4 regions of the Paraburkholderia sp. GAS42 genome follow, and region 2 is predicted to be linked to each of the others. Evidence: riboswitches for the same ligand, from Rfam matches in the RefSeq annotation. Region 2 holds a riboswitch; each other region holds the start of a gene.
The links. Region 2 has a riboswitch for cobalamin ahead of P3T16_RS24555 (CbtB domain-containing protein). Riboswitches for the same ligand answer to the same signal wherever they lie in the genome.
Positions count from the first base shown of each region.

Region 1: it holds a riboswitch for cobalamin, as region 2 does, so the genes downstream of both, P3T16_RS20895 (TonB-dependent receptor plug domain-containing protein) here and P3T16_RS24555 (CbtB domain-containing protein) in region 2, are expected to answer to the same signal.
Region 3: it holds a riboswitch for cobalamin, as region 2 does, so the genes downstream of both, cobG (precorrin-3B synthase) here and P3T16_RS24555 (CbtB domain-containing protein) in region 2, are expected to answer to the same signal.
Region 4: it holds a riboswitch for cobalamin, as region 2 does, so the genes downstream of both, cobW (cobalamin biosynthesis protein CobW) here and P3T16_RS24555 (CbtB domain-containing protein) in region 2, are expected to answer to the same signal.

Region 1 is NZ_JBNDML010000014.1:74,421-82,193, reverse strand. It holds gene cobT (nicotinate-nucleotide--dimethylbenzimidazole phosphoribosyltransferase) at 1-542, opposite strand, end outside; gene P3T16_RS20905 (ABC transporter ATP-binding protein) at 539-1,369, opposite strand; gene P3T16_RS20900 (FecCD family ABC transporter permease) at 1,369-2,460, opposite strand; gene P3T16_RS20895 (TonB-dependent receptor plug domain-containing protein) at 2,497-4,386, opposite strand; cobalamin riboswitch at 4,488-4,736, opposite strand; gene P3T16_RS20890 (ATPase) at 4,924-5,298, shown strand; gene P3T16_RS20885 (cell division protein ZapA) at 5,295-5,609, shown strand; RNA gene ssrS (6S RNA) at 5,730-5,911, shown strand; gene P3T16_RS20875 (EVE domain-containing protein) at 6,010-6,468, shown strand; gene P3T16_RS20870 (SIMPL domain-containing protein) at 6,650-7,378, shown strand; gene lgt (prolipoprotein diacylglyceryl transferase) at 7,454-7,773, opposite strand, start outside.
Region 2 is NZ_JBNDML010000018.1:59,236-67,008, reverse strand. It holds gene ggt (gamma-glutamyltransferase) at 1-1,469, opposite strand, end outside; gene P3T16_RS24565 (hypothetical protein) at 1,565-1,738, opposite strand; gene P3T16_RS24560 (histidine phosphatase family protein) at 2,092-2,670, opposite strand; cobalamin riboswitch at 2,702-2,844, shown strand; gene P3T16_RS24555 (CbtB domain-containing protein) at 2,886-3,095, shown strand; gene P3T16_RS24550 (CbtA family protein) at 3,107-3,853, shown strand; gene P3T16_RS24545 (hypothetical protein) at 3,982-4,119, opposite strand; gene P3T16_RS24540 (PepSY-associated TM helix domain-containing protein) at 4,238-5,473, opposite strand; gene P3T16_RS24535 (IclR family transcriptional regulator) at 5,746-6,528, opposite strand; gene P3T16_RS24530 (IclR family transcriptional regulator) at 6,553-7,371, opposite strand; gene P3T16_RS24525 (hypothetical protein) at 7,370-7,573, shown strand; gene P3T16_RS24520 (DUF1254 domain-containing protein) at 7,672-7,773, opposite strand, start outside.
Region 3 is NZ_JBNDML010000015.1:90,714-98,486, reverse strand. It holds gene P3T16_RS21995 (flagellar brake protein) at 1-514, opposite strand, end outside; gene cobJ (precorrin-3B C(17)-methyltransferase) at 672-2,384, opposite strand; gene P3T16_RS21985 (precorrin-2 C(20)-methyltransferase) at 2,372-3,103, opposite strand; gene P3T16_RS21980 (precorrin-8X methylmutase) at 3,104-3,730, opposite strand; gene cobG (precorrin-3B synthase) at 3,723-5,129, opposite strand; cobalamin riboswitch at 5,223-5,401, opposite strand; gene cbiE (precorrin-6y C5,15-methyltransferase (decarboxylating) subunit CbiE) at 5,487-6,695, shown strand; gene P3T16_RS21965 (cobalt-precorrin-5B (C(1))-methyltransferase) at 6,695-7,773, shown strand, end outside.
Region 4 is NZ_JBNDML010000015.1:103,078-110,850, reverse strand. It holds gene P3T16_RS22045 (DeoR/GlpR family DNA-binding transcription regulator) at 1-715, shown strand, start outside; gene bluB (5,6-dimethylbenzimidazole synthase) at 719-1,408, opposite strand; gene P3T16_RS22035 (cobyrinate a,c-diamide synthase) at 1,392-2,690, opposite strand; gene cobO (cob(I)yrinic acid a,c-diamide adenosyltransferase) at 2,694-3,296, opposite strand; gene P3T16_RS22025 (cobalamin biosynthesis protein) at 3,338-3,715, opposite strand; gene cobA (uroporphyrinogen-III C-methyltransferase) at 3,712-4,452, opposite strand; cobalamin riboswitch at 4,619-4,845, opposite strand; cobalamin riboswitch at 4,921-5,189, shown strand; gene cobW (cobalamin biosynthesis protein CobW) at 5,299-6,381, shown strand; gene cobN (cobaltochelatase subunit CobN) at 6,388-7,773, shown strand, end outside.

The DNA.
Region 1 (7,773 bases), on a different contig from region 2:
GTATTCGCAATTCCCATCTCACCGAACCCGATCACATTGGTGCCGAGCGCTGCATGATGTCGCACGCGCGCCGCGCCGGCCTGTAATGCGGCGAGCGCTTCATCATGCGTCATCGCGGGTTCGTGCGCGAAGTTGCGCGTACCGTTTGCCACGGGAATGTCGACGAGTGCTTCGGACGGCGGCAACGGCGTCGCCACACCCGCATTCACGATTTCGAGCGTCAACCCGGCGACGCCGCTCAGCGCATTGATCGCCGCGCCGCCCGCCAGAAAGTTCGCAACCATCTGCGCGGTGACCGCCTGCGGATACGGGCTCACGCCTTCGTGCGCGATGCCGTGATCGGCGGCGAAAACAATCATCGCCGGGCGCGCGATCACCGGATGCGTCGTGCGCTGGATCATGCCCATCTGAAGCGCGAGGTCTTCGAGCCGGCCAAGACTGCCGGGCGGCTTCGTTTTCGTATTGATGATGTGCTGCAGGTCGGCGCGCAACGTCCGATCGAGAGGTTCGACAACGGGTAGCGCGGGCGTGAATGAAGTCATGGTTGTCTGCTTGAAGAATAAGAGTTGTTGCGTTGGGTCGCGGGGATCAGCGCTTCATGCTCGCCGTCGCGGATCAGGATGAGCGGATAGCCGAAGGCGCGGCTCGCGAGCGCCGGCGTGAGCACGTCGCGTACGGGGCCCGCGTGCGCAGCGCCGTTTCCATCGAGTAACAGCGCGTGTGTCGCGAAGCGGCGCGCAAGATTGAGGTCGTGGCACGAAAAGATCACGCTACGCTGCGACTGCTGCGCCCAACGCATCAGCGCTTCGAGACAGTCGATCTGATGATGCAGGTCGAGATGCGACAGCGGTTCATCGAGAAGCAGCAGCGGCGCGTCCTGGCACAGCACCGCGGCAAGCGCCACACGTTGCCGCTCACCACCGGAGAGCGACAGCACGTCGCGCGTTTGCAGCGCGGTGAGACCGAGCGTATCGAGCGCGGCGTGTGCAGCCGCTCGATCTTCCGCACGTTCCCAGCCCCAGCCTGCGAGATGCGGAAAACGGTTGAGCATCACGATGTCGAGGACGCTCGCGCTGAACGCGTCACGCTCGCCTTGAGGCATCAGCGCGCGACGCTGCGCAAGCTCGACCGGCGACCACGCGTCGATGCGCATGCCGTCGACTTCGACGTGACCGCTCGACGGTTCGAGCAGACCCGCCAGCGCAGAAATCAGCGTGGTTTTTCCCGCGCCGTTCGGACCCGCGATGCACCACACTTCGCCGGGATAGAACGTGTGTGTGAAATCGTCGAGCAATGTGCGAGCGCCGGCGCGCAGCGTGACGCGTTGCGCGGAAAGTGCCGGAGTAGCGGGAACGCGTGCGTTCATCATCATCGCCTGCGCAATAGCATCCAGAGGAACACAGGCACGCCCGCCAGCGCCGTGATCACGCCAACCGGCAACTGCGCGGGTGCGATGACCGTTCGCGCGACGAGGTCGGCTCCCATGACGGCAAAGCCACCCGCGAGCGCGGCAGCGGGCAGCAACATGCGCTGGTCGTTGCCGAAGCACAGTCGCAGCATGTGCGGTACCACGAGTCCGACGAAGCCAATCGTGCCGCCCGTCGTTACCGCAGCCGCAGCCGCGAGCGACGCCACGAGATACACACGAAGCCGCACGCGTATGACGGGCACGCCAAGCGCCTGCGCCGCCGCATCGCCGCGCAGCAGCACGTTCAGTTGCGGCGCGGCGGGCACGATCGACACAAGCGCGACGAGCAGTGCAACAAGCGCAACCCACGGCATGCCGCCGCCGTTGAGATCGCCGGTCAGCCAGAACAACATGCCGCGCAGACGGCTTTCGGGCGCAACGCTCAGCAGCAATGTGATGACAGCGCCCCAACCCGCCGCGATCACCGCGCCGGTCAGCAACAGACGCGGCGACGCATCCTGCGGCTCACCGCGCCACAATTCACGACGCGCGAGGCCGAGCACCAGCAGGATCGACACGAACGCACCCGTGAACGCGCTGGCATCGACGATCCACCATGCGCATCCGGCAATCATCGCGACGAGCGCAAAACTCGCCGCACCGCCCGATACGCCAAGCACATACGGCTCTGCCAGCGGATTGCGCAGCAACACCTGCAGCAGCGCGCCGGCAATCGCGAGCAACGCGCCGCACGCAAAGCCAGCCAGCGCACGCGGCAGGCGCAGCGTGCGAACGATCTCGATCGCGAGATCCGGTGACGACGACGAAGACGATGACGTTAGCGACGACGAAAATTCACTCACATGCCACGGCATCAACGCAGCAAGCACACGCAGAGGCCCGACTGCGACACTGCCAAGCGCGAGCGACGCAATGAACACAACAAGCGCCAGCATGCCGAGACCGCACCAGATCAAGACGGCGCGCTTCGCGGTCATACCCGTGACGGAACGCATCGCAGCGCGATTCATCGCGGTGAAATCAGACGACATATCGACTCAGCCTGTGAGGCAGCAACGCAAGGCGCGTCACTGCTGCTGCCAGCCGAGCGTGAGATACGCGCCGCGTCGCGGGGTGTTGTACGTGTACGCCAGTTCATAGTCCCTGTCGAAAAGATTCTGGATCTGCGCGGCCACGTACCACGCCTTCGTGATGGTGTAGCGCGCCGACAGATTCACGACGCCGTAGCCTGCAAGTGTATTGCCGCTATCGTTTCGCTTGCCGCTCACGAGCCACTCGCCGCCCACACGCCAGCCGCCGATATCGCGATTCGCCGCGAACGAGGCGAAGCGACGCGCGCGCCGGTTCAGATCGGTGTCCGTGTCTTCGTCGACGGGATTCTGGACCGTAAAGGTTGCGCGCACATCGGTCTTGCCGACATGCCCGCTCCACGATCCCTCGACGCCCTGCACCTTCGCTTGCCCGACGTTCTGCGCAACGAATTCACCTGGACTCACCTGCTGATACTCGATCAGATTCGTATAGCGCGTCTGGAATGCGGTGAGCTTCATCACGCCGAGCGCGTTCGACGCGTACTGCAACGCCGCTTCGACCGAATGACTGCGTTCCGGCTGGATCGACGGATTGCCGCTGAACGGGAAGTACAGATCGTTGAAGGTCGGCGCGCGAAAAGCATCGGACCAGCTTGCAGTCACCTTCCAGTGTTCGGTGAAATCGTATCCGTAGCCGAGATAGTAACTGTTCGCGCCGCCGAAATCGGAGTACTGGTCGCGTCGCACGTTCGCCTGGAACTGACTGGCGCCAAAGCGTCCCGTATAACCGGCGAAGCCCGAGTTCACGTGACGGTCGGGCGCAGCGTAGGCGTTCGAATCAAGGCTCTGGTCGAGATGCTCGTAGCCGAGCTGAAACTTCTGCTGCGGCGCGAACGTGAAATCGTTCTGCCACGTGTATTGACGGTTATCCGTGTTGAAGTGGTCGGTGTAGGTGCCGTTCAAGGCCGTCGTGCTGCGGTCGTTACCCGCAGCGACGATGAAGTGCGTCGTCCACCCGTCGGTCACGCGACCGTTCGCGAACACCGACGCCTGCTGTACCTTGCTGTACAGATTGTTGAGATCGGTGGGCGCGCTGAACGGATTGTCGAAGCTGTCGTTGCCGTTCGACTGGAAGTAGCGCACGCCCACGTCCCAGCTTTCGTTGAAGCGGTGCCGCACGGATGCCGCGATGCTTTCGTTCAGATAGCCGTTCGCGTTCGGGTTGACCGGCGCGAGCGCGGGATTGATCGACGAGAAGCCGTCGTCCTTCGCGCGCGCGATCGAAAAGCTGAAGGTCGTCTTGCCGTCCTTGTCGAGCGCGCCGTCCACGCCGGCCTGCTGGCGCTGCGTGTGATAGCTGCCGTATTCGACGGAGAAATTGAAGCGTGGCGGATGATTGCCGCCATCTTTCGTGAACACCTGCACGACGCCGCCAACCGCACCCGATCCGTACAACGCCGACACGTTGCCGTTGACGACCTCGACGTGATCGATCTGGTCGAGTGGAAGCTGTTCGATCTGCGCGTTGCCAAGGCTCACCGAATCGACGCGCACGCCATCGATCAAAATGAGCGACTGCTGCGCCGAAGCGCCTCGCAGAAAAAGACTCGCCGACGAACCCGGGCCGCCATTGCGCACAATCTGTGCGCCGGGCGCGAGTTGCAGCAGGCCGGGCAGATCGCGCGCGGTGCTGTCGGCGATGTCCTGCGGGTTGAAGCGCGTGGTCTCTGGAATGGCATCGGCGAGCGACTGCGGTCCGCGCGCCGCGGTGACCACGACTGGCGCCAGCGTGACCACTGGCGCTGCGGACGGCGTCGCGTTCTGGGTGGACGCCGGTGCGTCGTCCGTCTTCGCGGACTGGGCCTGTGCGGCAAGCGGCAGGCCGGTCAAGGCGAGCAGCGCCGCGCGGGCGATGGGCGTGTACATCGGATGAATTCCTGTGGCTGGCGTGCACGGCCCGCTTCCCCGCAGGCCGTTGCGTAGCAGGACGGCCGTTCATCGACGCGCAGGCTGCCTGCCGCGTGCGAACGACGTCCTTCCCTCTGGCCGGTATCCGGGCTGGCGACGCATCGATCCGCCTTCCCACGCATGAATGCGCAGTGGCATTGCGCGCCTTTTTTAAGGGCGTGTACTGGATCGACTTGCGTGAAATAACGCGGTCGCTTACCGTTGCGGGGGCAGCACAGGTTAGCGCGGCCGTATCGCCGCGCGCCCTGTTTCCCGTTTAACTGCGCGACATGAAAACGCGCGCGGGCACCAAAGTGCCGCAAGTGTAGGAGCGACCTGCTGTAGCGTCAAGAAAGCCCGGCTCACTGCAATTCGCGTGCGCGCCATTTGCACGATTTCAGCGTTTTGCAGGCATAAAACTCGCAAAAAGCCGTGTTGTTACGTCTCGAAACGAGACAATTGTCGGAACCTGCGACATTCCGCGCTAGAATGCCGTGTCTTTAGAGGACGCAGCACATGCTCAACGAACTCGAAACACTCTCACAAAACATTGGCCGGCTGATCGAAATCAGCCAGCGTCATCACGAGGCGCGCCGCGCACTCGAAGATCAACTCGCCCAGGCGCGCGCAGAATGCGCAGCCATACGCGTTGAACTCGAGCAGACACGCGAAGAGCGCAACGCGCTGCAAGCGGAGCGTGACACGCTCTCGTCGAAGATCGACGACGCGCAGGTTCGCCTGAACGCCATCCTCGAAAAACTCCCGCGCGCGCGGTCGCACGCCGAGCCGGACAACCAGCTCGACCTGCTTGCGACCTCGCAGCATGAGGCGCATGAAGAGCACGACCAGGAAGCCGGCCGCGAAGTCACCCGCCACGGAGAAAATGCATGACCACGAAGCAGATCGAAGTCTCGATTCTCGGCCAGCCGTATCGTCTCGCCTGTTCGCCGGAAACCGAAGGCGCGCTGCTTGAAGCAGTGGCACGTGTCGATGCGGAAATGTCGAAGATCCGCTCGGGCAGCAACGTGCGTGGGCAGGATCGTATTGCCGTGATGGCGGCGCTGTCGCTGGCATCGGAACTGCTTAAGCTGCAAGCCAGTGTGCGACACGGAGAATCTTTTCCCGCTGAAGAAATCCGGCGTACAATGCACTCCATGAACGAACAGCTGGGCGCAGTCATCCAGCAGTACGGTGTGCAGTAAAAGTTTTAACGGGCGATTGTTTTAAAGGCCGGTTGTGTAACCGGTCTTCGAGTTCAGCGCAACGTACTTCGTGAGGTCGCTGTGATTGCAGCGAGCGTCTGGATTCAAAAAGTTTAGTCAGCTTCCCTGCCTGGTTCGCCAAGGTCATATATTCCTTGAACCAATGCCATGTGCACGGTTGCGGAAATTTGCAGCACGGGTGTGCGCGTCACTCTGTCTGATGTACCCGAAGTGCGGCTAACTGCGACCAATTCTGAACTCCCGGTTCAGGATGCCGGCCTAGCGGCTATGGCGGGGACCTATTCAACGGCATCGGACACTCGTCCGGTGCCGTTTCCGTTTGTAGTTCCGCTTTCTTTCGCTTTCTCTCTCCCTTTCTTCTCGACGTTCATATCGACTCATGCGCTACTGGCTAATGAAGTCCGAACCGGACGAAGCAAGCATCGATCATCTCGCCAACGCCCCGCATCGCACACTGCCCTGGACGGGCGTGCGCAACTATCAGGCACGCAACTTCATGCGCGACATGATGCAGGTCGGCGACGGTGTGCTGTTCTATCACTCGAGTTGCCCTGAGCCGGGTATTGCTGGCATCGCGGAAGTATCGTCGACACCCTATCCCGATCCGACCCAGTTCGACGCGAAGAGCCCGTACTACGATCCGAAATCGGATCGTGAGACGCCGCGCTGGACGCTCGTCGATGTCGTCTTCAAGAAGAAGATTCCGCTGATCCCGCTGGCGACGCTGCGTGAGCATCCCGAACTCGCGGACATGCGTGTGCTCGCAAAAGGCAACCGGCTGTCGATCACGCCTGTGACCGAAGCCGAATGGCGATTCATCACGAAGCACCTCGTGTGAGCCGGCGGACGCGATTTGTGTAATCGAATATTGCTTGCGGGAACCCGGCGGCCTGACAGACGCCTAACAGTTCCGCAAGCGCCGTGCCAGTTCGATGCACGACGCGTGCCGTGACGGTTCGTAATGGCGTGCTATTGCCGGGACCGTCGTGCACAACCGGTTGAAGAAGGAACTCGTTCAAATGACCAGAAAAACCGCACTCGCTTTCGCCTTCGCTCTTGCGTCCGTGACGCCGCTCGCCCTCTCGCTCGCACCCACTGATGCGTTCGCGCAGACGCTCGTGCAGAATCCGCCGTCGGGCGTGCTGTCGCTGTCCGCGCAGGCCAGCGCCGATGTGGCGCAGGACGTCGTCAACATCACGCTCTTCTATGAACAGGAAGCGAGCGACCCCGGCTCGCTCACGGGCACGCTGAACCAGCGCGCCGACTCGGCGCTGCAAAAGGCCAAAGGCGTCGCGGGCGTGACAGCGCGCACCGGCGCGTTCTCGATCTATCCGTCGACGGACCGCGACGGCCGTATTTCCGCGTGGCGCGGCCGCACGGAAGTGCAGCTCGAATCGCACGACTTCGCGGCGGCGTCGAAGCTTGCAGGCCAGCTGTCGTCGGTCATGCAGGTCGGCAATGTGTCGTTCTCGTTGTCGCCTGAAGCGCAGCGCGCCGCTGAACAGAAGCTGACCGGCCAGGCAATCGCATCGTTCCGTCAGCAGGCCACCTCGTCGGCTCAAGCGTTTGGCTATAGCGGGTACACGATTCGCGAGGTCAACGTGGGACACAACGGCGTGATGCCGCGTCCGATGATGATGATGAGCGCCCGTGCAGGCGCCGACGCGAAGGCTGCCGCGCCGATTCCGCTCGAAGGTGGGACATCGACGGTGACCGTCAACGTGTCGGGTTCTGTGCAGATGAAGTAACGCGCTTTCGTTTTAGGCGCGCGTAGAAACAGAAAAGCCACGGCATGCCGTGGCTTTTCTGTTTTCAACCGGCCGCTACGCCGAAGGTGAGTTTGTACCCACCACCGGCTCCGGCTGGCGTCGGCCGCGACGATACGCCCACAGCAGCATGAGGATGCCGGCGAGCACCATCGGCAGCGACAGCCACTGCCCCATCGAAAGCCCCAGCGCCAGCAGGCCCAGGAAATCGTCCGGCTCGCGTGCGAACTCCACCGTGAAGCGTGCAAGGCCATAGCCGATCAGAAACACCGCTGACGCCGCGCCCACCGGCCGCGGCTTGCGCGTAAAGAACCACAGCACGAAGAACAGCACGACACCTTCCAGCGCGATCTCATACAACTGCGACGGATGACGCG
Region 2 (7,773 bases):
AGCGCATCGAAGGTCGCGGCGGGCGCGCTGTCTTCGAGCAGCAGACGGTTCGATGCATCGCCCCACGCACGGCCGCACAGCACGCGCGGCGCTTCAATTGCGCGCTGCACGTCCCAGCCGAAATCGGCGACGCGCGTAGCGATCGACGTCTGCGTTTGCGGCTGTCCTTCGCCACCCTGCGTGCCGTAGACGAGATACGGCAGGCCGTCCTTAAGCAGCATCGCGGACATCAACGTCGATGCGGTGCGTTTGCCAGGCGCGAGCGCATTCGGATGACGCGGATCGAGCGAGAAGAACGATCCACGGTTTTGCAACAGCACGCCGGTCGCCGGATCGAGCACCGCCGCACCAAAATCGAAGTACAGGCTTTGCACAAGGCCAACAGCATTGCCTTCGCTGTCGGCTACGCAGATGAACGTCGTATCGCTGCCTTGCGCGACGGCGGCGTGCTGGCGCGTCGCGTCGGCTAGCCACGCATCGCGTTCGCGTGCAGCGAGTGACGCAGCAAGCAGTTCATCAATGGGCACCTTCACAATCAAGGGATCGGTCAGATGCCGGTCGCGATAACCAGATGCCCATTTGATCGCCTGAATCTTCGCGTGAAAATAATCGGCGCCAAGAGGCGCCCGCGGATCGATCTGCACGCCATCCAGAAAGTTGAGGATCATCGCGCCGGCCATGCCTTGCGACGGCGGCGGCATCTGACACACCTCATAGCCGCGATAACGCGTGCGCAGCGGCTTCACCCATTGCGCGCGATATGAGGCGAAATCCGTGGCATCGAGCAGACCGCCCTGCGCATCCACATATGCAGCGGCTGAATCGCCGATGTCGCGATAGAACGCCGACAGGCCATGACGCACGAGGTGTCCGAACGTTCCGGCGAGCGCGGGTTGCCTGAGACGCGCGCCTTCCTTCAGCACGTGACTGTGCTCATCGAAATACGTCGCACGGCAGCCCGCATCGGCGCGCAGTACTTCGGCGTCGTCCGCAAACCAGCGCGCAAGATCGCGTCCGACCGCGACGCCCTCGCGCGCGTAGTCAATCGCGGGAGCGAGCACGCGCTCAAGCGGCAATTTGCCGAAGCGCTCACGCGCCAGCATCCAGCTTCCGACCGCGCCAGGAACCGTCAACGCAGCCAGCGCGCCACGTGTCGATAGTGCTGTGTGACCTGAAAAGCGCTCAAGCGTCGCGCGTCGCGCGCTCTGCCCGCTACCGTCGATGCCGATCGGCGCTTCACCGGCAGGCGCGATCATCCAGAACGCGTCGCCGCCGATGCCCGTCATATGCGGCTGCACGACGTTGAGCATCGCGGCGGCAGTGAGTGCGGCGTCGACTGCGCTGCCGCCTGCGCGCAGCACGGCGAGCGCTTCCTGCGTCGCAAGCGGATGCGCGGTGGCGACCATGCCGCGTTCGGCGCGGCTGACGGGGCGCGTCGTACGCGCGGGCGTTTCGTTCGGGTTGTGCATCATGCGAGCCTAAAGGCCGGCCTCTGCGCCAGAAATCGGGCGCGCCTCAAATGTGCCTAAGGAATTCCTCAGGTCGCGACAACCTCCGCGATGCATCAGGCGGCTCGAGGAAACGCCGCGGCAGCGGCGCTTTCGACGCTGCCGGCGGAGGTCGGGAACACGGCGGCGTCCTGTTCCAGCAGCCCATGTCGCTGCGCGTACAGTACGGGCGCAGGGGTCCAGCGAATGTGATCGAGGATTGCCTTATAGGGCGCTTCGTCGCGCAGCATGGGAGAGATCCGCTCGTCGGGCGTCCGTGGGGGACGCGATGCGAGCGGCTATGCAAGCTCCATGCCGATGAGCGTCGGGGCTTGCCTGTGGGGGTGCCGGTGACAATTGCTGGCCGTTGCCTTGACGGGCGGCGCACCACATTGCGGCACCGCGCGCCAGGGCGGTGCGAAGGTCAAGCTATCGCCACCTTACCCAATCTGCAGAAGGCACGCTCTTCATGCAGCGCAGCGCGAACATCGAGCGGCTGTGGCGGATCCCGGCAATCCGGTACAGCTTCTCGCGTCGGACGTAGCGTCCAGCGGGTACGAAGGCATGTTCTCTCTTCTGCAGTTCTGCTTCCTCCCCTCAGATTTCAGGCGGAGCCCGGCCACCAGGCCCAGCTTCCGTCCCGCGAACGCCGCAATTCGACAATCGACAGCGGGGCAATCTCGATCCGCCTGAACGCTGAGGCCGGTGCGCCCAGCGCGTAAATGATCGCCGCGCGGATCACCACCGCATGCGTGATCGCGACTAAAGCGTCGCCGTCGTGTGCAGGCTGAAGCGCGTCGAGCCACGCGCCGACGCGGGCGAGGACCATGCTGAAGGACTCGCCACCAGGCGGCGCGGCGTCGGGCGAACGCGTCCATGCGGCGAGCGCATCCGGTTCTTCGGCGGCGAGATCGCTGAGCCTTCGGCCGCGCCACTCGCCACAATCGACATCGGCCAGCGCGGGCGCGGCTTCCGTCTTCAACCCAAGCGCTTCAGCCATTTCGCGGACGCAGGTCGCGTCGCTGCGAAAGACGCGCGCGGCTTGAGCGACGCTCTGCGCCCGCTCGCGCCACGCCTCGATCTCGGCCACGCCGCGCGCATCGAGCGGATCGTCGGCGGGGAAAGCGCCCACGCGCATCGCCCGCGTTGCCGCGTGGCTGACCAGCAGCAACCGTGTCTGCATCTCGTGTCCCTTTGTCGGAGGCGTAGCGTTCATCACGCTGGCGCGGCGAAGTTTAGCGCGTAGAATAGCGTCACCGAAGCGCGGAAGCCGGTGTAAGCCCGGCGCGGTCGCGCCACTGTAATCGGCTCAGCATAGAGCCGAAAGCCAGACCTGAGCTTCGAGTCATCCCTTTTCTAGTCGACTGTCGGGGCGCGTAACCCCTGGAGAGATTCATCATGACTGACACCGTTTTCACGCCGGCCGCTCAACCTGCACTGATCCCCCTGCGCGAACTGCTGCCGTGGGTCATCTTCGGCGGCCTGCTGCTTTTGCTTGCGCTGTATTTTGTCGGCGCTGAACAAGGGGCGACGTCGCTCGTCCCTGGCATGATGGTTCACGAATTCGTCCACGACGGCCGCCATCTGCTCGGCTTCCCCTGCCACTAACGGGGGCACACATGGTAGGCAAACTGTTGGTACGCGGCATGCTTGCAGGCATCGCCGCGGGACTCCTCACGTTCGCATTCGCCCGCTTCGCCGGCGAACCCGCGGTCGAGCAGGCAATTACATTCGAAGAGAAAGCCGCAGCGGCGCGTGGCGAAGCGCCGGAGCCTGAACTCGTCAGCCGCGAAACGCAGGCGGGTCTCGGCCTGTTGACTGGCGTGGTCGTGTACGGCGCGGCATTCGGCGGACTCTTCGCGTTGACCTTCGCGTATGCGTATGGCCGCGTCGGCAAGCTGGGCGCGCGGGCGCTGTCCGCGATGCTCGCAGCGGCGGCGTTTATCGCGCTCGTGATCGTGCCGAATCTCAAGTATCCGGCTAATCCGCCTTCCATCGGCGACCCCGAAACGATCGGCCCGCGCACCGGGCTCTTCTTCCTGATGATCGCGATATCGCTGGTTGCGCTGGTGTTTTCGCTGAAGGTGCGGCGACGCGCGGTTGCGCGCTTCGGTCAGTGGAACGCGGCGATCATCGGCGGTGGGGTGTATGTCGCGATCATCGCGGCCGTGCAGATCGCGATGCCGGTGATCAACGAGGTGCCGCAGACTTTCCCGGCCACGCTGCTGTGGCATTTCCGCATTGCGGCGATCGGCATGCAGCTGATCATCTGGACGACGATCGGGCTGCTGTTCGGCTGGCTCGTCGAACGCAGCGAACGCGCGCAACTTCGCGCGGGCGAAGCCAGGACATCCGCGTTGCCTTGATGTCGCTTTGATGTCGCTTTGATGTCGTTTGATACGGGCTCAGGCGGTTCAGCCGGAAGGCAAGGCCTGAGCCTGCAACTGCCTGCATTTCTCCCCGTCTTCTTCTGGCGTATCCAGCCGCTCGCCGCTCAGCCGCGCGCAAGCCGCGCCGACACTTCCAATAACGCGGCGGCTGGCGGCAGACGCAGACGTTTCGCAAGGAGCTCGAGTCCGATGATCGCGACGAGCGAGAGCAATATCAGTTTGAATGCTGCAACAGAAGACACGAGATGACCTGGATGTCGACGATAGCTACGTCATGTGGAAGGGCGGCACGGCGTGCCCGCGTATCAAGCCACAGAGCTTCGCAGCCGTCCGCGCGACAGCGTGTGTTGTGCTGCGTGGTCAGGACTGCGCAGCAGACTCCCGCGTGACGCCCGAGCGGGACGCCGCAGCTGCAGCCGCCGCAGAACGGCGGCGCGCACCGAGCTTCTTCAGCCAGATCATCAGCCCGGTTGCGCTCAATATCGCCACCGCGATGCCGGTGAAGCTCATCAGAATTCGTCCACCGATCCCGATGATCCGGCCGGAATGCAGCGGGTATTGCGCCTGCATGAAGATGTCGCCGGCCGAGCCTTTGCCGGGTATCGATCCGCCTGCCAGCTTGCCGGTATTCGCGTTGTAGTACAGCCACGCGTTGCCGAGACCGGCGTCGCCGTGATCGTGGCCCGGCGCGAAGAATCCCACACCGTATGCATTAAACGACGGCACGTAATACAGCGCGCCCGGCGGCGACTTGAGCCCGCGTTCGCGGCCCGCCTGCGCTGCCATCTGCACGATGCGCTCAGCCGTGAGCGATACGTTGCCGGGCTCGCCGCGACGTTTCAGTTCGGGATTGTTGAACGGCGTCGGCGTGAGCGTCGACACCGTCGAAAGGATCGGGCGCACCACCGGATCGGAGAGATTCATCGAGACCGAAGTCAGCGCGACGATCGCGAGCACGCCCCAGATCCAGACGCCGCCGGAGCGGTGCAGGTCGAACGTCAATGCGTAGCCGCCGCGCCGCACGCGAAACGCAAACGACTTGCGCCACGCCTTCACGCTCGGGAACGACAACACGAGCGCAATCAGGCTATCGAACAGCCACACAATGCCGACGATGCCCATCAGCCACGTGCCCGTGTCGAAGCTGCCCATGAACGGCAGATGCAGCGTGTAGTGCAGCTTGTAGATGAACGGAATCAGGTTGAGTCGCGCGACCGAAACGGCGCCCCATTCGCGCCGGCCCTGAATCTCGCCGGTGGCGGGGTCGACGGCAAGCTGATTGAAGCCGGGCGCGTAAGGCTGGCCGGTCTTCGGATCGGTGCGCGGCAGCACCATCATCTGCAACGTCTGGCCTCGCTCGACGCCGAGCGGCAGATACGTCACGTCGAAGCGCGGATCGGCGGCCTCGATGCGCTTTGCCAGTTCCAGCGAAGGCAGCGCCGGCCCATTCGTGCGCGCGTGGAAGAACGATGGATTCAGCGCCGCGTCGAGTTCGTGATCCCATGCGATCACCGCGCCGGTCAGTCCGGCGACGAACAGGAACAGCGCCGTCGCGACGCCCATCCAGCGATGCAGGCGAACGAGCAGCGGCCTCATGTTGCGCGGGCGCCCGCGCGCGCGGGCCCGGCCGCAATAGATTGCGCAACGAAAAACACGGGAAATCGGCTCTTTGTAAATAAGAATTGTTCGCATCTTAACGGCTGCGGGGCCGGGCCGCAAGTTGTCCGTAAGCCGCCGTTTTAGCGACAAGCCTGACATCGGTTACGCGATGATTTTTCCGGCGATGACGATCGTGAAGATCGTGTTCGTGGATATCGTCGCGGGGCTGTGGTGAGGCGGCGGGTTGTGGCGATAGTCCCGACGTCACGTCATCGCAAACCCGCGGCGGCCTCGATGTTCGAGACCATCATCATGAGACGCGGCGCGACGTCGTCGAGCAGCGCGCGCGCCTGCGGTGTGTGAGCCCGCACGGCGCAGTTGAACACCAGCGTTTCCGAATCGACCGGCGCGCACACCGGTACCGCCACGCCGTACACATTTTTTTGCATGTCGCCGTACGACACGCACACGCCCCGTTCCGCGTAGTCACGCATCGCCTGATCGAGTTGCGAACGATATTGCTGCCACTGGTCAGGTACGCCAACCCTCAGCTGGTTCAGCGCCACTTCGCGTTCCTCGGGTGCCACGGCGGCGAGCCACGCCCGTCCCATCGCCGTGCGCAGAACGGGGCGGATCGCTCCGACGTCGGGCCGCGCGTCGGAGCGTTTGTCGGCTGAACAGCTTTCGATGTAGATCATGTTCGCCTGGTCCCGCATGCCGAGCGACACCGCACCGCGTATCGAGAGGGCGAGTTCGCGCATGAACGGTCTCGCAATCTGGCGGATGCGCATGCCGGAAAGCAGTGGATACCCCATCGACAGCACGCCACCTCCAAGCCGGTATTTGCGCTCCTGCACGTCGTGACGCAGATAGCCGAGCTCCGTCAACGTATAGGCAAGCCGTGAAACGGTGGCTTTGGAAAGGCCGGTTCGCTCGACGAAGTCGCGATTGGCCAGCATTCGTTCGCCGGGCAAAAAGCAACGCAGCATTTCGAGTCCGCGTGCCAGCGTGACGGCGAACTGGCGGTCATCGTCGTCAGGCGGCGCGAACATGGCAAGTCCTGTTCGGGATCAGATTCATGGATGTTTCAGGGCCTTCTCTACGGGCGTGGCGTCAGGCTGTGCGGCAAGTTCGTGTTCGATCGTCTCCACCATGTGCATCAGCTTCGGTGCGATTTCGTCGATTAATGTGCGCCGGGCGAGTTGAGTCTGCGGCACGCCGCAGTTGAACACGAAGATTTCCGAATCGATCGGTGTGCGCATCGGCACGGCGACCGCGTGAATGTCGCGCTTGATGTCGCCCTCGCTAAGGGCGAAGCCGCGTCTCGCGAACGCGCGCAGCGCCGCGTCCACCGATGCGTGATAAGTCTGCCATTGCAAAGGGTCTCTCGTGCGCACCTGTTCGAGCACGGCGCTGCGCTGTGCGGGCGCCGCACGTCCAAGCCAGGCGCGCCCCATCGCCGACGCCAGAACCGGCAGCGAAGCACCCGTATCCGGGCGAAACGCCGGCGAGTCATGTCCCCTTGAAGTCTCGACGTACACGACCTGCGTGCGGTCGCGCATTCCGAGTGACACCGAGCCGCGCGTTGTATCCGCGAGTTCTTTCATCAGCGGCCGCGCCAGTTCCCTGATTCGCAGGCCCTGCAGGAACGGATAGCCCACCGAGACCGCCGCCGACCCCAACCGGTATTTGCGCACGCTGTTGTCGTAGCGCAGAAAGCCGATCATGGCCAGCGTGTACGTGAGACGGGAGACGGTGGCTTTCGAGAGACCAGTACGCTCGGCGAACTCCTTGTTGCCAAGAATCGATTCGCCCACCTTGAAGCAGTTCAGCAACTCGAGACCATGAGCAAGCGTTGTCGCGAACTGCGGGTTACGGGTTGGATTCCCAGTCATGGATGTGATCACCAAAACGCGCGTTTTCGCGCTTCGCCTATTCAATCACAGCGGCGCCGTGATGGCACAGACCGACGCGGGACCGACGATGTTCATCGTCGACACCGACACGCCTGGCTACCGGATGGTGCGCGTCATGTCAACAACACACAGACGTCCCGAACGGCCACCGGCCTGCATGGCGCGCATCAGTGCGCGTTGACCGACGGCAGCGCGAACGGCGTCGCCGGAAGCCGCTGGGGAATGCGCGGCGTCGAGGGAACGCGGCCTGTCTGTGCGGATCAGACAGGCCGTCGTTCGTTATCCGGCGGCGGTTTCGTCGACGCGCCGGACAGCCGGAATGATGTAGTCTCGCGACAGAATCTCCCTGCGCGGATGGTACAGACGCAGGATCAGATAGAA
Region 3 (7,773 bases), on a different contig from region 2:
AGTTGAACGGATTGTTGCAGAGTGCCTCGACAGTGCACGTAAAGCGGTAAACGGCCTGGCTCGCGATCACAACGATGTCGACGTTCTCGTTGACCTCGAGCGGCGACGCCTTGCCGTTCGCGACCGGTGGCGTGATGAACAGCACCTGGTTGGGCGCAAAGCCGATCACGCGGGCCGGATGCATCGGACGGCCCATGCCGATCTGCGAACGCACGCCCAGCAGCGCGCCAATCGGCAGATGCATTTCAGCAAGCGAAGTGGGATGGGGTGCTTCGCCTTCAGGCTGCGGGGAGGTTGCGCCCGCAACAATCGTGTCCTTGCGGCGCGGCCGGAAATGTTCGAAGAGGAACTGGCGTTCCTCTTCGTTCGCGATCGAAGCGCCGCGCGCCCGCAGCAGCGTGCCGTCCTGATCGATGAGAGGCCACGGCAGCGATGTCGCGACAGGGACCTCATCTGCCTTCAGCGCCGTTTGGGACACGACGATCGATTCTTCTGCCAGTTCGTTTGAAGACATATGCCGACCACCTCATTTCAGGTTCTTAACGGTCGTATACGGCCTCGTGGAATAAAACTTTAATTGAAGGTTTAAGAAAATCCAGAATTGCCGGCGATATACGGATTCGCTTATCTGTTGCGCATAAGCGTATGAAGCAGGATACGTGCAGAAAAAACTAGCGATACCAGCGCGGCGTATAAACCCATTCGGCTTTGCCATCGACGGAAAATGCCCGCGTATGTGACGAACCGATAATGACCATCGTCCGCATATCGACCATTTCGCCACGAAGTTCGCCGAGCGACGTATAAATCACCTGGCCGCCAGGTCGTCCGACGTTTCTTCCCAGCACAACCGTAGTGGACGGAATACGGAATTCGCGAATGATATCGAGCGCCTTGTCGAGTTGCCAGGGTCGGGCGCGCGAAACCGGATTATAGAAGGCCATCACGAGGTCGGCTTGAGCCGCATGTCTCAAGCGATTTTCGATGACTTCCCAAGGCTTCAGATTATCGGAAAGCGACAGCATGCAGAAATCGTGACCGAGCGGCGCGCCGGCTTGCGCGGCGGTCGCCATTGCGGCTGAAACGCCGGGCAGAATTTCCAGTTCGACGCCGGCCCAGCGCGCATTGTCCGATTCATGGAGCGCCTCCAGTACCGCAGCGGCCATCGCGAACACACCCGGATCGCCGGACGACACCATCACGACAGAACGCCCCATGGCGGCCAGTTCGAACGCATGACGCGCGCGCTGCATCTCCTCGCGGTTGTCCGTACCATGTACGCGCTGGTCCGCGCGGAACGGGCCCGCCATCGTCACGTAGGTTTCGTAGCCGAGAATATCGGTGGCTGCGTTGAGTGCGGAACGGGCAGCGGGCACCATCAGGCGGGCGTCACCTGGGCCCAGGCCGATGACGGTCAGACGTCCGCGGGCCTGTCCAATGGACGCCGGATCGACAGGCGCGCGGGCAAGCGCCAGCGCAACCGGTGAAGCGCCTGCCAGAATGTCGTGCGGCACGCGCATTGCGGCTTCGAGAAGCGCGAGGGGTTCCCGCGCATCGGCGGCGGCCGGCGTAGAGACAAAACGAAGCGGCACGCCAAGCGTATCGGCGGCTTCGGTCAAGGCGTCATCGCCCGCGCGCTGGATGGGCGCGAGCAGTGCGGCCAGCGATAACGCGGCGATCCCGTTCGCGTCTAGTGCCTCACGTACGCGCTCCGCGACGCGTTCATCGAGCGCGCTGACTGCAGCGACGACACTGCGCGGATGAATCAGCAGCTCGTCCGCGCGGCCATCCCATGCTTCCGGCGTGACGCGTATCGCGCGTCGCGCCGCTGTCGAGCGCGGCAACTGCGCATCGTCGAGCCACGGCGCGGCGCCTTCTATACGCGTGCTTTCGCCTGCAAGCAGGTCCGACACGAAACGCTTGCCCTGCGCGAGACTCGAAAGCGCGTAACCGTCTGGCGGATTCAGCACGCACGTGCCGAAACGCAATTCGCCGCTTGTGGTGATGGCGGGCGCAACCTTCAGGGCTTCGGCGATTTCCCGCGCCATCGTATTTACGCCAGCCAGACCGCCAAGCAGCGGCACGACGGCGCTGCCGTCTTCGGCTACTGCAAGAACCGGCGGCTCTGCCCCCTTGTCCGACAGCAGCGGCGCGATGCAGCGGATCACGATGCCCGCCGCACACAACGCGACGAGCGGCGTGCCGCGTGCGTAGAGGTCACGCAGATGCGCGCTGAGTTCGCTATACGCAACGTCGGCTTCGGCGCGTCCTGCCAGCCCATGCACCTGAGCGTCCGGATAACGCGCCTGGATGCGGCGCGCCGTATCGAGCGCGCCGGTGCCGAGGATCACGATCGCGGGCGCGATAGCATTCATCCGCGCCATTTTTCCCCCGGCACGACGAGCAGCGAAAAATACGGCGACGCCATCGGATCGACTTCTGCAAGCGGCACGACCCGCTGATTCGTCATCGTTGCGCGCTCAACGTATAGCGCGCGCTTTTCAAGGCCCAGTTCGCAGAGCACACGGCGCACCTTGTCGAAATTGCGGCCGAGTTTCATCACGACCGCGGCATCGGCATCGGCGAGCCGACGTTTCAGTTCGTCTTCAGGCAGGACCCCGGAAAGCACCGATAGCGTCTGGTTGCGATACACGAGCGGCGAGCCGAGTATCGCCGCGCCGCCCAGCATCGAGCACACGCCGGGCACGACTTCCGCTTCAAAGCGGCTTGCCAGCCGGTCGTGCAGGTACATGTACGAGCCGTAAAAGAACGGGTCGCCCTCGCAGATCACGGCGACATCGCGGCCTGCGTCAAGATGGTTCGCGATGATGTCGGCGGCGGTGTCGTAGAAGTCGGCGATGACTGTTTCATACGACAGCGGCGGCGCGAGCGTTTCGGTCGTCACGGGATAGACGAGCGGCAGGCGGAGCTGCGTTTCGTCGAGATGCATTTCGATGATGCCGAACGCGTTGCCCTTTTTTCCCTTCGCCACGAAGTACGCGACGACGGGCGCCGCCTTGAGCAGTCGCACCGCTTTCAGCGTGATCAGCTCCGGGTCGCCGGGGCCGACGCCGAGTCCAAAGAGACGTCCACGCACCGTCATTTATTCTTCCTCCGAGGCAAGCGCGTTAACCGCAGCGGCCGCCATTGCGCTGCCGCCGCGCCGTCCCGCGACGATCACGAACGGCACGCCGCGGCTGTTCTCCGCGAGCATCGCCTTCGATTCTTTCGCACCGACGAAACCCACCGGGAATCCGAGGATCAATGCGGGTTTCGGCGCGCCGGCGTCAAGCATCTCGAGCAGATAGAAGAGGGCCGTCGGCGCGTTGCCGATCACCACCACGCTGCCTTCCAGATGCGGTCGCCACAGCTCTAGCGCTGCCGCTGAGCGAGTGTTGTGAAGCGTGAGCGCCATGGGCGGCACGGAAGGATCGCCAAGCGTGCAGATGACCGGATTGTCCGCGGGCAGGCGTGCCCGCGTGACGCCTTCGGCAACCATGCGCGCATCGCAGAGAATCGGTGCGCCGCGCAGCAGCGCCGCGCGGCCGGCCACGCCGGCACCCGTGGAAAACTGCAGATCGTCGACGATGTCGACCATCCCGCACGCGTGGATCACGCGGACCGCGAGCTTTTCGAGGTCGGCGGGAATGTGGCTCAGGTCGGCTTCCGCGCGGATCGTCGCGAAAGACTGGCGATAGATCTCCCGACCGTCGCGAATGTAATCAAGCATCGAATGATCTCCGGGTCAGGCGTTCAAGCGAATCGGCGGCCTGTTCGATCGTCAGGTGTTGTGCGACACGCTCGCCAAAACCAGGCGTGCCGTCGCGTCGATAAAGATCGTAATGAGCGGGTGCAACGGCGAGCAGCGTCCACGGCGCGCAATGGGCGGCAGCGCACGAGCGTGGACAGCCACTGAGATGCACGTCGACGTGAGCGGGCAGACGCGCGGCAAGCAGCAGGGCATCGGCCTTGGTGTCGGCCATTCCCTTCAGGCAGCCTTGAGAACCCGTGCAGGCGATCAGGTGCGTGAGCGGATCGGATGCGCTGACAGCGAGTCCTAGTGACTCAAGTCGTTTTAACGCTTGAGGTGTATTCTCACTGACGATGTCCGGGATGAGCACGCCTTGCCATGGCGTCATGCGAAGCGTTGCGCTGCCCACTTCGCTAGCAAGCTGGGCAAGGCCTTTGAGCATCGGAACATCGATGCGTCCAAGCTTTGGCTGGCCGCCGACGTATGAAAGGCCGGCGTTGATTTGCGGGTGCGAGCCGAGTCTTGATGACTCATCTGTAGGGATGCGGCACCATGCATCTGAACGAATATCCCGCGCAAGAGTGAAATCGACTCTGGACTGTGCACGCTGCAAAACAGTCGCGACACCGTGTGTAGCGAGCACATCACGCATGCGGGAATCGTCGGGCGCAGCGAGGTCGAGGAACGTATGCAGCAGTGCGTCGACCAGCGGAGGAACCTGGTGCGGCAAAACGGAAGCCAGCGCTTTCGACGCCGGGCCTTCGCTTCTCTCGCGCACGTTGGTGCGGACCGGCGGACAACCCGCAAGCCCAAAAACAAAACGCACTTCGTCGAGATCCTGCACTGCAGCAAGCCAGATATCGTGCGGATGGTCGAGCATGGCGAGGCGCTCGCCGCCATCGAGCATCAGCGCGAACTTGGGTGAAAGTGCCGTAAAACGCGGATCGTTTTGCAACAGCGCGAGAATCTGCGACGCAAGCGGCGTGATGTCGAAGAGCGCGTGTGGATCGCGGCCCGCAAGCGGACTGACCATGAGATTTCGGATGTCGTCGCGCGCGACCGGGTTCGTTTCATCGTCGGCAAACGGTCCTTGCGGCCCGAGTCCCGCATGCAGCAAGCGCTTGATCAGCGCGTTTTCGTGGCCCGCGCGCACGCCACGCAGTTGCAGGTTCGCGCGGTTCGTCACCTCGATCACGCCCGACGCATGCGCGTCGACCGCATCTGCGATAGCCCGCGCCTGTTCCGCGCTCAATTCACCGCAAGGCAGCTTGAGCCGGCAGAGGCCGCCGTCAAGCGCCTGCACGATGCGAAACAGCCCAGGGCAGGCCGAAGGGCGCAATGCGGCAATCGGAGCGAAGAAAGACGAAACGTGGTTCAAGAGGTCACCGGGTTGTGCGCCGCGCGACGGCCCGAGCACCCCGCAAAGGGGGAAATGCTGCGGCATCGGTACACCCCGCCCGACGTTGGCTGGCACGAACAAGTCTCACCGGCAGGTCTCCTGGCTGGCAGGTCGTGGTCCGCGCCGGCCTTCCCGGTCGAACCAGTGGCACAGGTGAGGCGCGGACTCGCTGCATGCAGTTGCGGGGGCAGCCACAGACGATCTGTGTTCCCTCTTCGGCCCCGAAGGGCACCGGCGAGGCTGTATTATGCCTTTTTTCGCACAGCACAAGTACGCTGCGGCCTTGCCTGGTGCGCCGCAGCAGTCATATCGGGACTCAAGAATGGGGATGGTCGCATGCGGGCGTGGCTGACCGTAGTGGGAATGGGTGACGACGGTTTTGCCGGTCTGGGACGGCCGGCGCGGCGTGCGCTGCTGGACGCGTCAGTGGTGTACGGCGGTGAGCGTCACCTCGCGATGCTGCCGCCGCGGCTGCGCGCGCGACGCGAGCCGTGGCCGCGTCCGTTCGACCTGGCGCCGGTGCTCGCGCATCGCGGCCCGAATGCATCCATCTGCGTGCTCGCGAGCGGGGACCCCATGCTGTTCGGCGTCGGCGCAACGCTCGCCCGTCAGGTATCCGCCGACGAAATGCGCGTGCTGCCGGCGCCTTCGTCGTTGTCGCTGGCGGCGGCGCGGCTTGGCTGGCCGCTGCAGGATCTCGCGATGGTCTCGCTTGTCGGCCGGCCGCTCGCGACGCTTAACGCGCATCTGCATCGTGATACGCGGCTGTTCGTCCTGAGCAGCGACGGCCGCACGCCCGCCGCCATCGCCGCACTGTTGACCGCACGCGGTTTTGGTCCGAGCCGGATGATCGTGCTGGAGCACCTGGGGGGCGCGTCGGAACGGCGGATCGATGCACGCGCCGACGCATGGACTGCGAGCGAAGTGGCTGCGCTGAATCTTGTCGCCATCGAATGTCGCGTTTCGCAGGAAGCGCAACCGCTGCCGCTCACGAGCGGCTTGCCAGACGAAGCCTGGCTGCACGACGGGCAGTTGACGAAGCGCGATATCCGTGCGATCACGCTCGCACGCCTCGCGCCAAAGCCGGGCGAACTGCTCTGGGATGTGGGCGCGGGTTGCGGCTCGATTGGGATCGAATGGATGCGCGCGCACCCATCCTGCCGGGCCATCGCCATCGAGGCGCAACCCGAACGGCAGCGTTTCATCGAACACAATCGCGACGCCCTTGGCGTGCCGGGCTTGCAGATCGTCGCGGGCAAGGCGCCGGATGCGCTTGATGGCCTGACTGCGCCTGACGCGATTTTTATCGGCGGCGGCGTCACGGTGCCTGGCGTACTCGACACCTGCTGGGCGCAACTGCGTAGCGGCGGGCGGCTCGTCGCCAATGCGGTGACGGTGCAGAGCGAGGCCGCGCTGGTCGCATGGCGCGAACAGCACGGCGGCACATTGACGCGCATTAGTGTCGCGCAGGCCCAGCCGCTTGGCGGCTTCGACACCTGGCGCCAGGCGTTGCCGATCACGCTGCTCGAAACCGGCAAACCATAATGCGCGACGAAACGCCCGAACAGCCCGCGCCCCTGCGTAGCGGCTACACGACCGGGAGTTGTGCGACGGCGACCTCGCTTGCCGCTGCGCGTCTGCTGCTCGTGGGCGTGGCATCCGATGTCGCGGATATCGTGTTGCCGAAGGGCCAGCACGTGCCGATGCCGCTCGTGTTCTGCCGCCTGACAGACGACGGCGGCGCGGAAGCAGGCACGATCAAGGATGCCGGCGACGATCCCGACGTAACGCACGGCGCGGTGGTGTTCGCGCGCGTTCAGTTGCGCGCGCAACCAGGCGTGCGTTTTTTCGCGGGGCCGGGCGTGGGTACGGTGACGCGCGCTGGCCTTACGCTGGCGGTCGGCGAACCGGCGATCAATCCCGTGCCGCGCCAGATGATGACGCAGCACCTCACCGAACTCGCGGTCGAGCACGACTATGCGGGTGGCTTCGACGTCACGATTGGCGTCGAAGGCGGCGAAGCGCTTGCGCTGAAAACGATGAACCCCCGGCTCGGCATCGTCGGCGGTCTGTCGATTCTTGGGACCACAGGGATTGTCCGGCCGTTTTCGTGCTCGGCGTATATCGCGTCGATCCATCAAGGCATCGATGTCGCACGCGCAAATGGCTACCGGCATATCGCCGCGTGCACCGGTAACACCAGTGAAGACGCAATGCGTGCGCACTATGGCCTGCCGGATATCGCGCTCATCGAAATGGGTGATTTCGTTGGCGCGGTGCTAAAGCATTTACGTCGCGCGCCTGTCGAGCGATTGAGCGTGTGCGGCGGGTTCGGCAAGCTTAGCAAACTTGCTGCCGGACATCTCGATCTGCACAGCCGCAATTCCAGTATCGATCTTGAACAGCTCGCAAGCTGGGCCGCGGAACATGGCGCCGACGCCGCTTTGCAGGAGGCGATCCGTGCGTCGAATACGAGCCAGCAGGCGATGGCGATTGCACGCGATCGAGGCGTGGCGCTTGGCGATATCGTCTGCGCTCGCGCGCTAGGGGTCGCGCGTGACATCGTGCCGGCTGAGGTGAAAGTCGAGATGTTCGCGATCGATCGTCAGGGCAATATCGTGGG
Region 4 (7,773 bases), on a different contig from region 2:
GTCCGACGAAACCGTTCGTCGCACCATCAAGCCGCTGATCAGCGACGGGCTGCTCGTCAAGGTTCACGGCGGCATCATGCTGCCCGAGCATCTCGACGAGCCCCCGTTCCAGCGCCGCATGCAGGAAAACCGTGAGGGCAAGCAGATCATTGCTGCGCGCATTGGCGATCTGATCGAGGACGGCGATTCGCTGATTCTCGACAGCGGCACCACATGCGTTCATATCGCGCAGGCCTTGAGTGCGCATTCGCGCCTGACTGTCGTGACGAATTCCGCCGAGATCGCGCGCACGCTCGCGCCGCGCAACGAAAACCGCGTGTTCATGACGGGCGGCGAACTGCGTCCGGACGATGCATCCGCCTTCGGTGAGAACGTGTTGACGTTTATCCGCCAGTTCCACGTTCGCTACGCGATCGTCTCGGTGACGGCGATCGACAACCACGGCCGATTGATGGATTCCTTGCCGTGGGATGCCGCGTTCGCGCAGGCTGCGTTTGCGCAGGCCGAGCAGCGCGTCGTGGCCGCGGATCACGCGAAATTCGGGCACAGCGCGCTGGTGCGGGCGTTCAACCCAGACGAACTCGATCTGCTGGTAACCGATGCAGCGTTGCCGCCAGAGCCTGCTGAGGCGTTTTCGGCGGCTGGTTTGAAGGTGCTGACTGGTGCGCCGCCCGCCAACGTGGAGTCGGGCGATGCGGCGGCGACGATCGCGTGAGCGTTATCCGTCGTTGAAGTTGCTTTTACCGTCGTCGTTGCCGTGCTCGCCGTTGTCCGGCCAGCAGTTCTCGAACACGCATTCTTCGAGCGGCATGCGCGACGCCCAGCGTTCGGTTTCCAGCATCGGCTGATCGTAAAACGCATCGACGTGGCCTAAACACAGAATGCCGACCGGCTGCGCACCTGCCGGCATGCGCAGCAGCGCACGCACTTCGTCGACGTCGAAGAGCGAGACCCATCCCATCCCGAGTCCTTCCGCGCGCGCGGCGAGCCACATGTTCTGGATCGCGCAGGCAACAGACGCAAGATCCATTTCCGGCAGCGTGCGTCGGCCGAAAATATGTTTCTCGCGATCGTCCATGAGCGCCATGACAAGCAGCTCGCCACACTCGAGCATGCCTTCCACCTTCAGCTTCATGAACTCGTCGCGTCGCTTGCCGAGTGCGTCCGCGGTGTTGAGCCGCTCGCGTTCCACTGCGGCGTGCAGCGCGACGCGCAGTGAAGCATCGGTAATGCGAGCAATGCGCCATGGCTGCATGAAGCCTACGCTGGGTGCGTGATGTGCAGCGTCCAGCAGACGCTTCAAAACGACGGGATCGACCGGCTCATCAAGAAAGTGCCGCATGTCACGCCGCTCGTGAATGGCGCGGTAAACGGCCGCGCGATCCGGATCGCTAAAACGCTTCGCCATGAAAGAGTGCTGCTGTGAAAGCCGGGTTGGAGGGCCAGTAACTGTGCATGTACGTCGCGACGATATTGCCTGCCCGGAACACGGCTTCACCCGGCGCAGCGGATTGCGCGCGGACAGCTGTCGTTAGCGGCGTCATCGTGGTTTCCAGATGTGAGTAGTGGAACGTGTGCCCGGTCATCGCGCCGTGCGTGCCGTTGATCTGCTGCATGCCAAGCGAAGCGAGACGAGGCTGCATCGTCGCGTGGCCAGGCAGCAGGCCGAGCATCGGTGTGCGTGCGCCGCTGGTGTCGGTTAGCGTATCCAGCAAATACAGCATGCCGCCGCATTCGGCAATCAGTGTTTTGCCGGCAGCGGCGTGCGCGCGAATCGATGTGGCGCTTAGCGTATTGCGCGAAAGCGTCTGCGCATGCAGCTCCGGATAGCCGCCGGGAAGCCAGAGTGCGTCGGCAGTTTCCGGCGCAGGTTCATTGGCGAGCGGCGAAAAAAACATGACGTTCGCACCGAGCGTTTCGAGTAGCGTGACGTTGGCGGGATAGATGAACGAAAACGCCGCATCACGCGCAATGGCGATCTGCATGCCGTCGAGCAAACGCGGCAACACCTCGCGTGCCGGCGCGCCAAAATCGACCGGCGGCGGCAGTTCGGCGAGCGTCGTCGTCGAGAGCGCATCGGCCGCGCGATCGATGCGGGCGTCGAGGTCGGCGATTTCGTCTGCCTGATGCAGACCGAGATGCCGGTCCGGCAATTCGATGTCGCTCGTGCTCGCGATGTGTCCCATCCAGCGCAGACCGGAGGGCAATGCCTCTTCGAGCATCTGCGCATGCCGCGGTGAACCGACGCGATTGGCGAACACGCCATGAAACGGCACGCCTGGCCGATAGTTCGCGAGCCCGAACGAGATTGCGCCAAAAGTCTGCGCCATCGCCTTCGCCGAAATCACGCCGACGACAGGCACGTTGAATGTGGTCGCCAGATCGGCGCTGGAAGGCGTGCCGTCGTAAAGACCCATGACGCCTTCGATCAGGATCACATCGGCGTTTCCAGCCGCTTCGGCCAGCAGTGCGCGGCACGCGCTTTCGCCGACCATCCACAGGTCGAGCGATTGCACCGGCGCGCCGCTGGCGCGCGCAAGAATCATCGGGTCAAGAAAATCCGGACCGGTCTTGAAGACGCATACACGCCGCCCCAACCGCGCGTGATAGCGTGCGAGGCCGGCCGTAATCGTGGTCTTGCCCTGACCCGACGCCGGCGCACTGATAAACAGGGCGGGGCACGTGGACATCGCTCAGAATTCCACGCCGCGTTGAGCCTTCACACCCTGCTCGCGATACGGATGCTTGATGATCCGCATTTCGGTGACGAGGTCGGCGGCTTCGATCAATGCGTCGGGCGCATGACGTCCCGTGACGACAACGTGCACCATGTGCGGACGCGCGTTCAACACGCCAAGCACTTCGTCGAGCGGAAGGTATTCGTACTTCAGCACCGTATTCAGTTCGTCGAGAATCACCATCTGATAGTCGCCACTTTCGATCATCCGGCGCGCTTCGTCCCAGCCCTTGCGCGCGGTCGCGATGTCCTTGTCGCGGTCCTGCGTATTCCACGTGTAGCCGTCGCCCATCGTGATGAATTCACAGTGCGCCTGCGCGCCCAGAAAATCGCGCTCGGACGTGTGCAGCGCGCCCTTGATGAACTGCACGACGCCGAGCTTCATGCCGTGCCCGAGCACGCGCACGGCCATGCCGAAAGCCGCGGTGGTTTTTCCCTTGCCGGTGCCTGTATTGACGATCAGCAGGCCTTTTTCGACCGTGGCCGAAGCCTGCTTTTTCTCGTGACCCTCGCGACGGCGTTGCGTCATGCGTTGATGCGATTCGGGATCTGTCTTCATGGCGTGTCCTGGTGCCGGGAGGCGTTCGTGTTGCGTGGAAATCAGTGTGCGGATGCGATGGCGACGGTGACGCCATCGAGCGTGGTTTTGGAGACGATCAGCTTCGCGCCGGGCGATGCAAGAAGTGCGCACGGTTCGCATACGCCGTCGACGCCGAGATGCGCACGGACCGTATCGGAAGGCGTGGGCAGTTCTCCTAGCGCGTCGATCTGCTCGGGCGCAAAGGTGTGCAACAGCAGCCCATGGCGCGTGCAGAATTCGACGAGTCCGGGTTCGCGTGCTTTTGAATCAATCGTTGCGGCCGCAAGCACTTCGTCGAGCGAACGGCCGGCCAGCGCGAGCGCCGCGCGCACGGCGGATTCGATCTGCTGCGCAGATGCGTTGCGTTTGCTTCCGATGCCGACGGTCAGCGTTTTCATGTGCTGTTGCCAGTTGGAAGATACGGCAAGCCGAGCGCGGCCACGCCGCCAATCACGACGATTGCTGGCGAGCCGAGTCCGGCTTCTGCGACTTTCGCGGCGAGTGTATCGAGCGTCGCGCGCACGTGCCGCTGCTCGGGGCGCGTGGCGGATTCGATGGCGGCGCACGGCGTTTCCGCTGGCATGCCGGCTTGCAGCAACGCGGCGACGATGTCGTTGAGTCGACGCATGCCCATATAGACAACCAGTGTCATCTGCGTCGCGACGAGCGCGCGCCAGTCCGGCTCGCCGCTGCCCGCGCCGTGTCCGGTGACGAAAACGACGCCTTGTGCATGATCGCGATGGGTAACAGGAATGCCGATCGCAGCGGGCGCGGCGATACCCGCTGTAATACCGTTGATGATTTCGACGTGAATGCCGACGGCTGCCAGCGCCTGCTGTTCTTCACCGCCGCGCCCGAACACGAACGGATCGCCGCCTTTCAGCCGGGCGACACTGCGCCCCGCGCGCAGATGCGCGAGCATGGCCTCGACGATGCCAGACTGCGCCGTCGACGGCTGCCCGCCGCGCTTGCCGACGTACACGATTTCCGCATCCTTACGCGCGAATTGCAGCACATCGGGATTCACGAGATCGTCGACAAGCACGACGTCGGCTTCGCCTAGCGCGCGCGTCGCCTTGAGCGTCATCAGCTCGACGTCGCCTGGACCGGCGCCGATCAGCCAGGCGCGGCTCATAGTGAGCGGCACGGCGCGCAGCAGCGCGCAGGCCGCGGCGTGCAGTCGGGAAGGGAAAGCCTGGAAGTCGTCATATCGACGGCTTGACGAATAGATGAATCATGCGTTGCCACACGTCAGGCGCCTCATTCCGTCCCCCGCGGATCGGGCGTTCGGCGATCGCAACGGTCGCCCCTTGCGTCTGGCCGGTATCCGGGCTGACGACCGCATGCCGTTCGCCTTCCCACCTGCGCAGCGCAGGCAGTGGCGTTGAATGACATGTGCGGATGCATGATCCGCTGGCCGCTTACCGTTGCGGGGACAGCACAGGCTCAGCAAATCGCTTCGCTTCCTGTTTCCCGTTTAACAGCACACGCGAACGCGTGTGCGGGCACCAAACGCGCGCATACGATATCACAGGCACTCCCTGAAAGCCCGCCGGAGTGCCCTTGCCGCGGGCCCTTTCTTGACGTTGCCACTGCCGAAGCCTACACTCGCACGCACTCTGGTGCTCGCGCGCACGCTCCGTGCGCGCAGTTAAACGGGAAACAGGGAGCCCTTCCTGCACGGATCGGGCCAACCTGTGCTGCCCCCGCAACGGTAAGCGAAGGCATCGCTTAATAGCGATGTAAAGCCGGCTTCAATACATGCACATTACAGCGTGCCTGTATCTGTCCACTGCGCAACGTGTCAAATGCGCGGGAAGGTGAAGCGGCGATTTCGTCAGCCCGGATACCGGCCCGAGAAAAACAGGCAAACGCCGCGGGGATGCGGCGTATCGACCACGATTTCATCGAATGTCCGGTTGCTCCGGGCAAGCCGTTTTTCGTCCCCATCTACTCAACAGTCCACCACCCTGGAGTCAGGATGCAGACGCGCAAGATTCCCGTCACGATTGTCACGGGCTTCCTCGGCAGCGGCAAAACCACCTTGCTGCGGCACATTCTTCAACATGCGGGCGGCCTTCGCGTCGCGGTGATCGTCAACGAATTCGGCGAACTCGGCATCGATGGCGAAATCCTCAAAGGCTGCGGCATCGGGTGTAACGAAGACGGCAGCGAAGCCGAAGGCCAGTTGTATGAGCTCGCCAACGGCTGTCTTTGCTGCACTGTCCAGGAAGAGTTTTTTCCAGTGATGGAAAAACTCGTCGAACGCCGCGACCAGATCGACCACGTGCTGATCGAAACGTCCGGTCTTGCGTTGCCGAAGCCGCTCGTGCAGGCATTCAACTGGCCGCAGATCAAAAACAGCTTCACGGTCGATGCGGTTGTGACCGTAGTCGACGGTCCGGCCGCGGCAAGTGGTCAGTTCGCGGAGAATCCGCTAGCGGTCGACGCACAGCGCAAAGCCGATCCGAATCTCGATCACGAGTCGCCGTTGCACGAACTGTTCGAAGACCAGTTGTCCGCGGCCGATCTGGTGATTCTGAACAAAACGGATCTGCTCGACGAGGCAGGGCAAAGGGAAGTGGAATCACTGATCCGTGAAGAAATCCCGCCGCAGGTGAAGGTTGTGCGTGCACACATGGGACAGCTCGATCTGCACGCACTGCTCGGTCTTGAGTCAGCTTCCGAAGACACCATTCATCTGCGCCACGACCATCACGGTTCCGCCGACGACGCCGATCATCATCACGACGAGTTCGATTCGGTAGTGGTCGAGGCGAACGTTTCGTCGCGTGAGGCGGCGATCTCGGCACTGCAGGGCCTCGTCGAAAGCCACACGATTTACCGGGTCAAAGGCTTCGCGGCATTGCCGGGCGCAGCAATGCGTCTTGTGATTCAAGGCGTCGGACGACGCTTCGACAGCTATTTCGATCGTCGCTGGCAGGCCGACGAAACGCGCGCGAGCCGCTTTGTACTGATTGGCGAAGACCTCGATCAGGCCGCATTGCAGCAGGCGCTCGATGTCGCTCTGAGCGACAGCCGCAACGTCGTGCAACAGGCGTAAATCGACATGCATCTGCTGCGCACCACGCCGGGTGGCTTTGTCGACGATACGGCCGGCGTCATGCGGATCGATCAGCGACCGGCGGATATCGTCGTGCTCAGTTCCGCTGATACGACGCTGTCGCTGCTCGCGAGCGTTTTCCCGCGTCTGGGCGCTGATTTCCCGAGCCTGAGGCTCGCGAATGTCACATTCCTCCGGCAACCTGCGTCGGTCGATTTCTACGTCGAGGACGTGTTGCAGCACGCGAAAGTCGTCGTCGTCGATCACCTCGGCGGCGAGGCTTACTGGCCATACGGCATCGAGCAGGTCGTTGCGCTGGCGGAGCGCAAACAGCAGGTGCTCGCGATGTTCTCGGGCGATCTTCAGGAAGACCCGAATCTGCTCGCACGCAGCACCGCCGACGCTGCGCTGTGTCATCAGCTATGGCGTTATCTCCGCGAGGGCGGCCCGCAGAATGCGGAGCGGTTTCTGCGCTGCATCGCGCATCGCGCGTTGGGCTGGGGCGACGAGCCGCCGCTGCCGCAACCGTTGCCAGCCGCAGCGCTTTACCATCCGGCGCGCGACGTTCCCACGGTCGAAGACTGGCAGGCACGCTGGCGTGCCGATGCGCCGGTGGTCGCGATCCTGTTTTATCGCGCGCATTTGCAGGCGGCGAATACAGCCGTGTTCGATGCATTGATCGACGCGCTCGATGCGCAAGGCCTTAATCCGTTGCCGGTCGCAATCACGTCGCTGAAAGACGACGTGAGTCGTGACGTGGTGCAACGGTTGTGCGCGCAACATAACGTGGCGCTGGTGCTCAACACGACGGCATTCGCCGCGTCAGCCATCGACGATCCTGAGCCACTCGCGCTTGCCGGCGACGCGCCGGTAATGCAGGTGATCCTGAGCGGCGGCAATCGCGATGACTGGCTCAAGGACAACCAGGGTCTCAATTCACGCGATATCGCCATGCATATCGCGCTGCCCGAAGTGGATGGCCGCATCATTACGCGGGCGATCAGCTTCAAGGGGCTCGCGTATCGTTGTCCGCACACCGAAGTCGATGTCGTGCGTTATCAGCCTGACGTTGAGCGCGTCAGGTTTGTCGCCGGGCTAAGCCAGCGCTGGTGTCGCCTGCGCGGCATCGAAAACGCCGACAAGAAACTCGCGCTGATTCTCGCGAATTATCCCGTTAGCGAAGGCCGCATTGGCAACGGCGTGGGTCTTGATACGCCCGCATCTGTCGTAGGCATTCTTTCGATGCTGCGCGAGCAGGGCTATCGCGTCGATACTGTACCTGCCGATGGCGATGCGCTGATGCACACGCTGACGGAAGGGGTGACGAACGACCCCGTCGTGCGTGATCTGCGCCCGGCGCTGCAAAGCCTTGCGCTAGACGATTATCTGGTG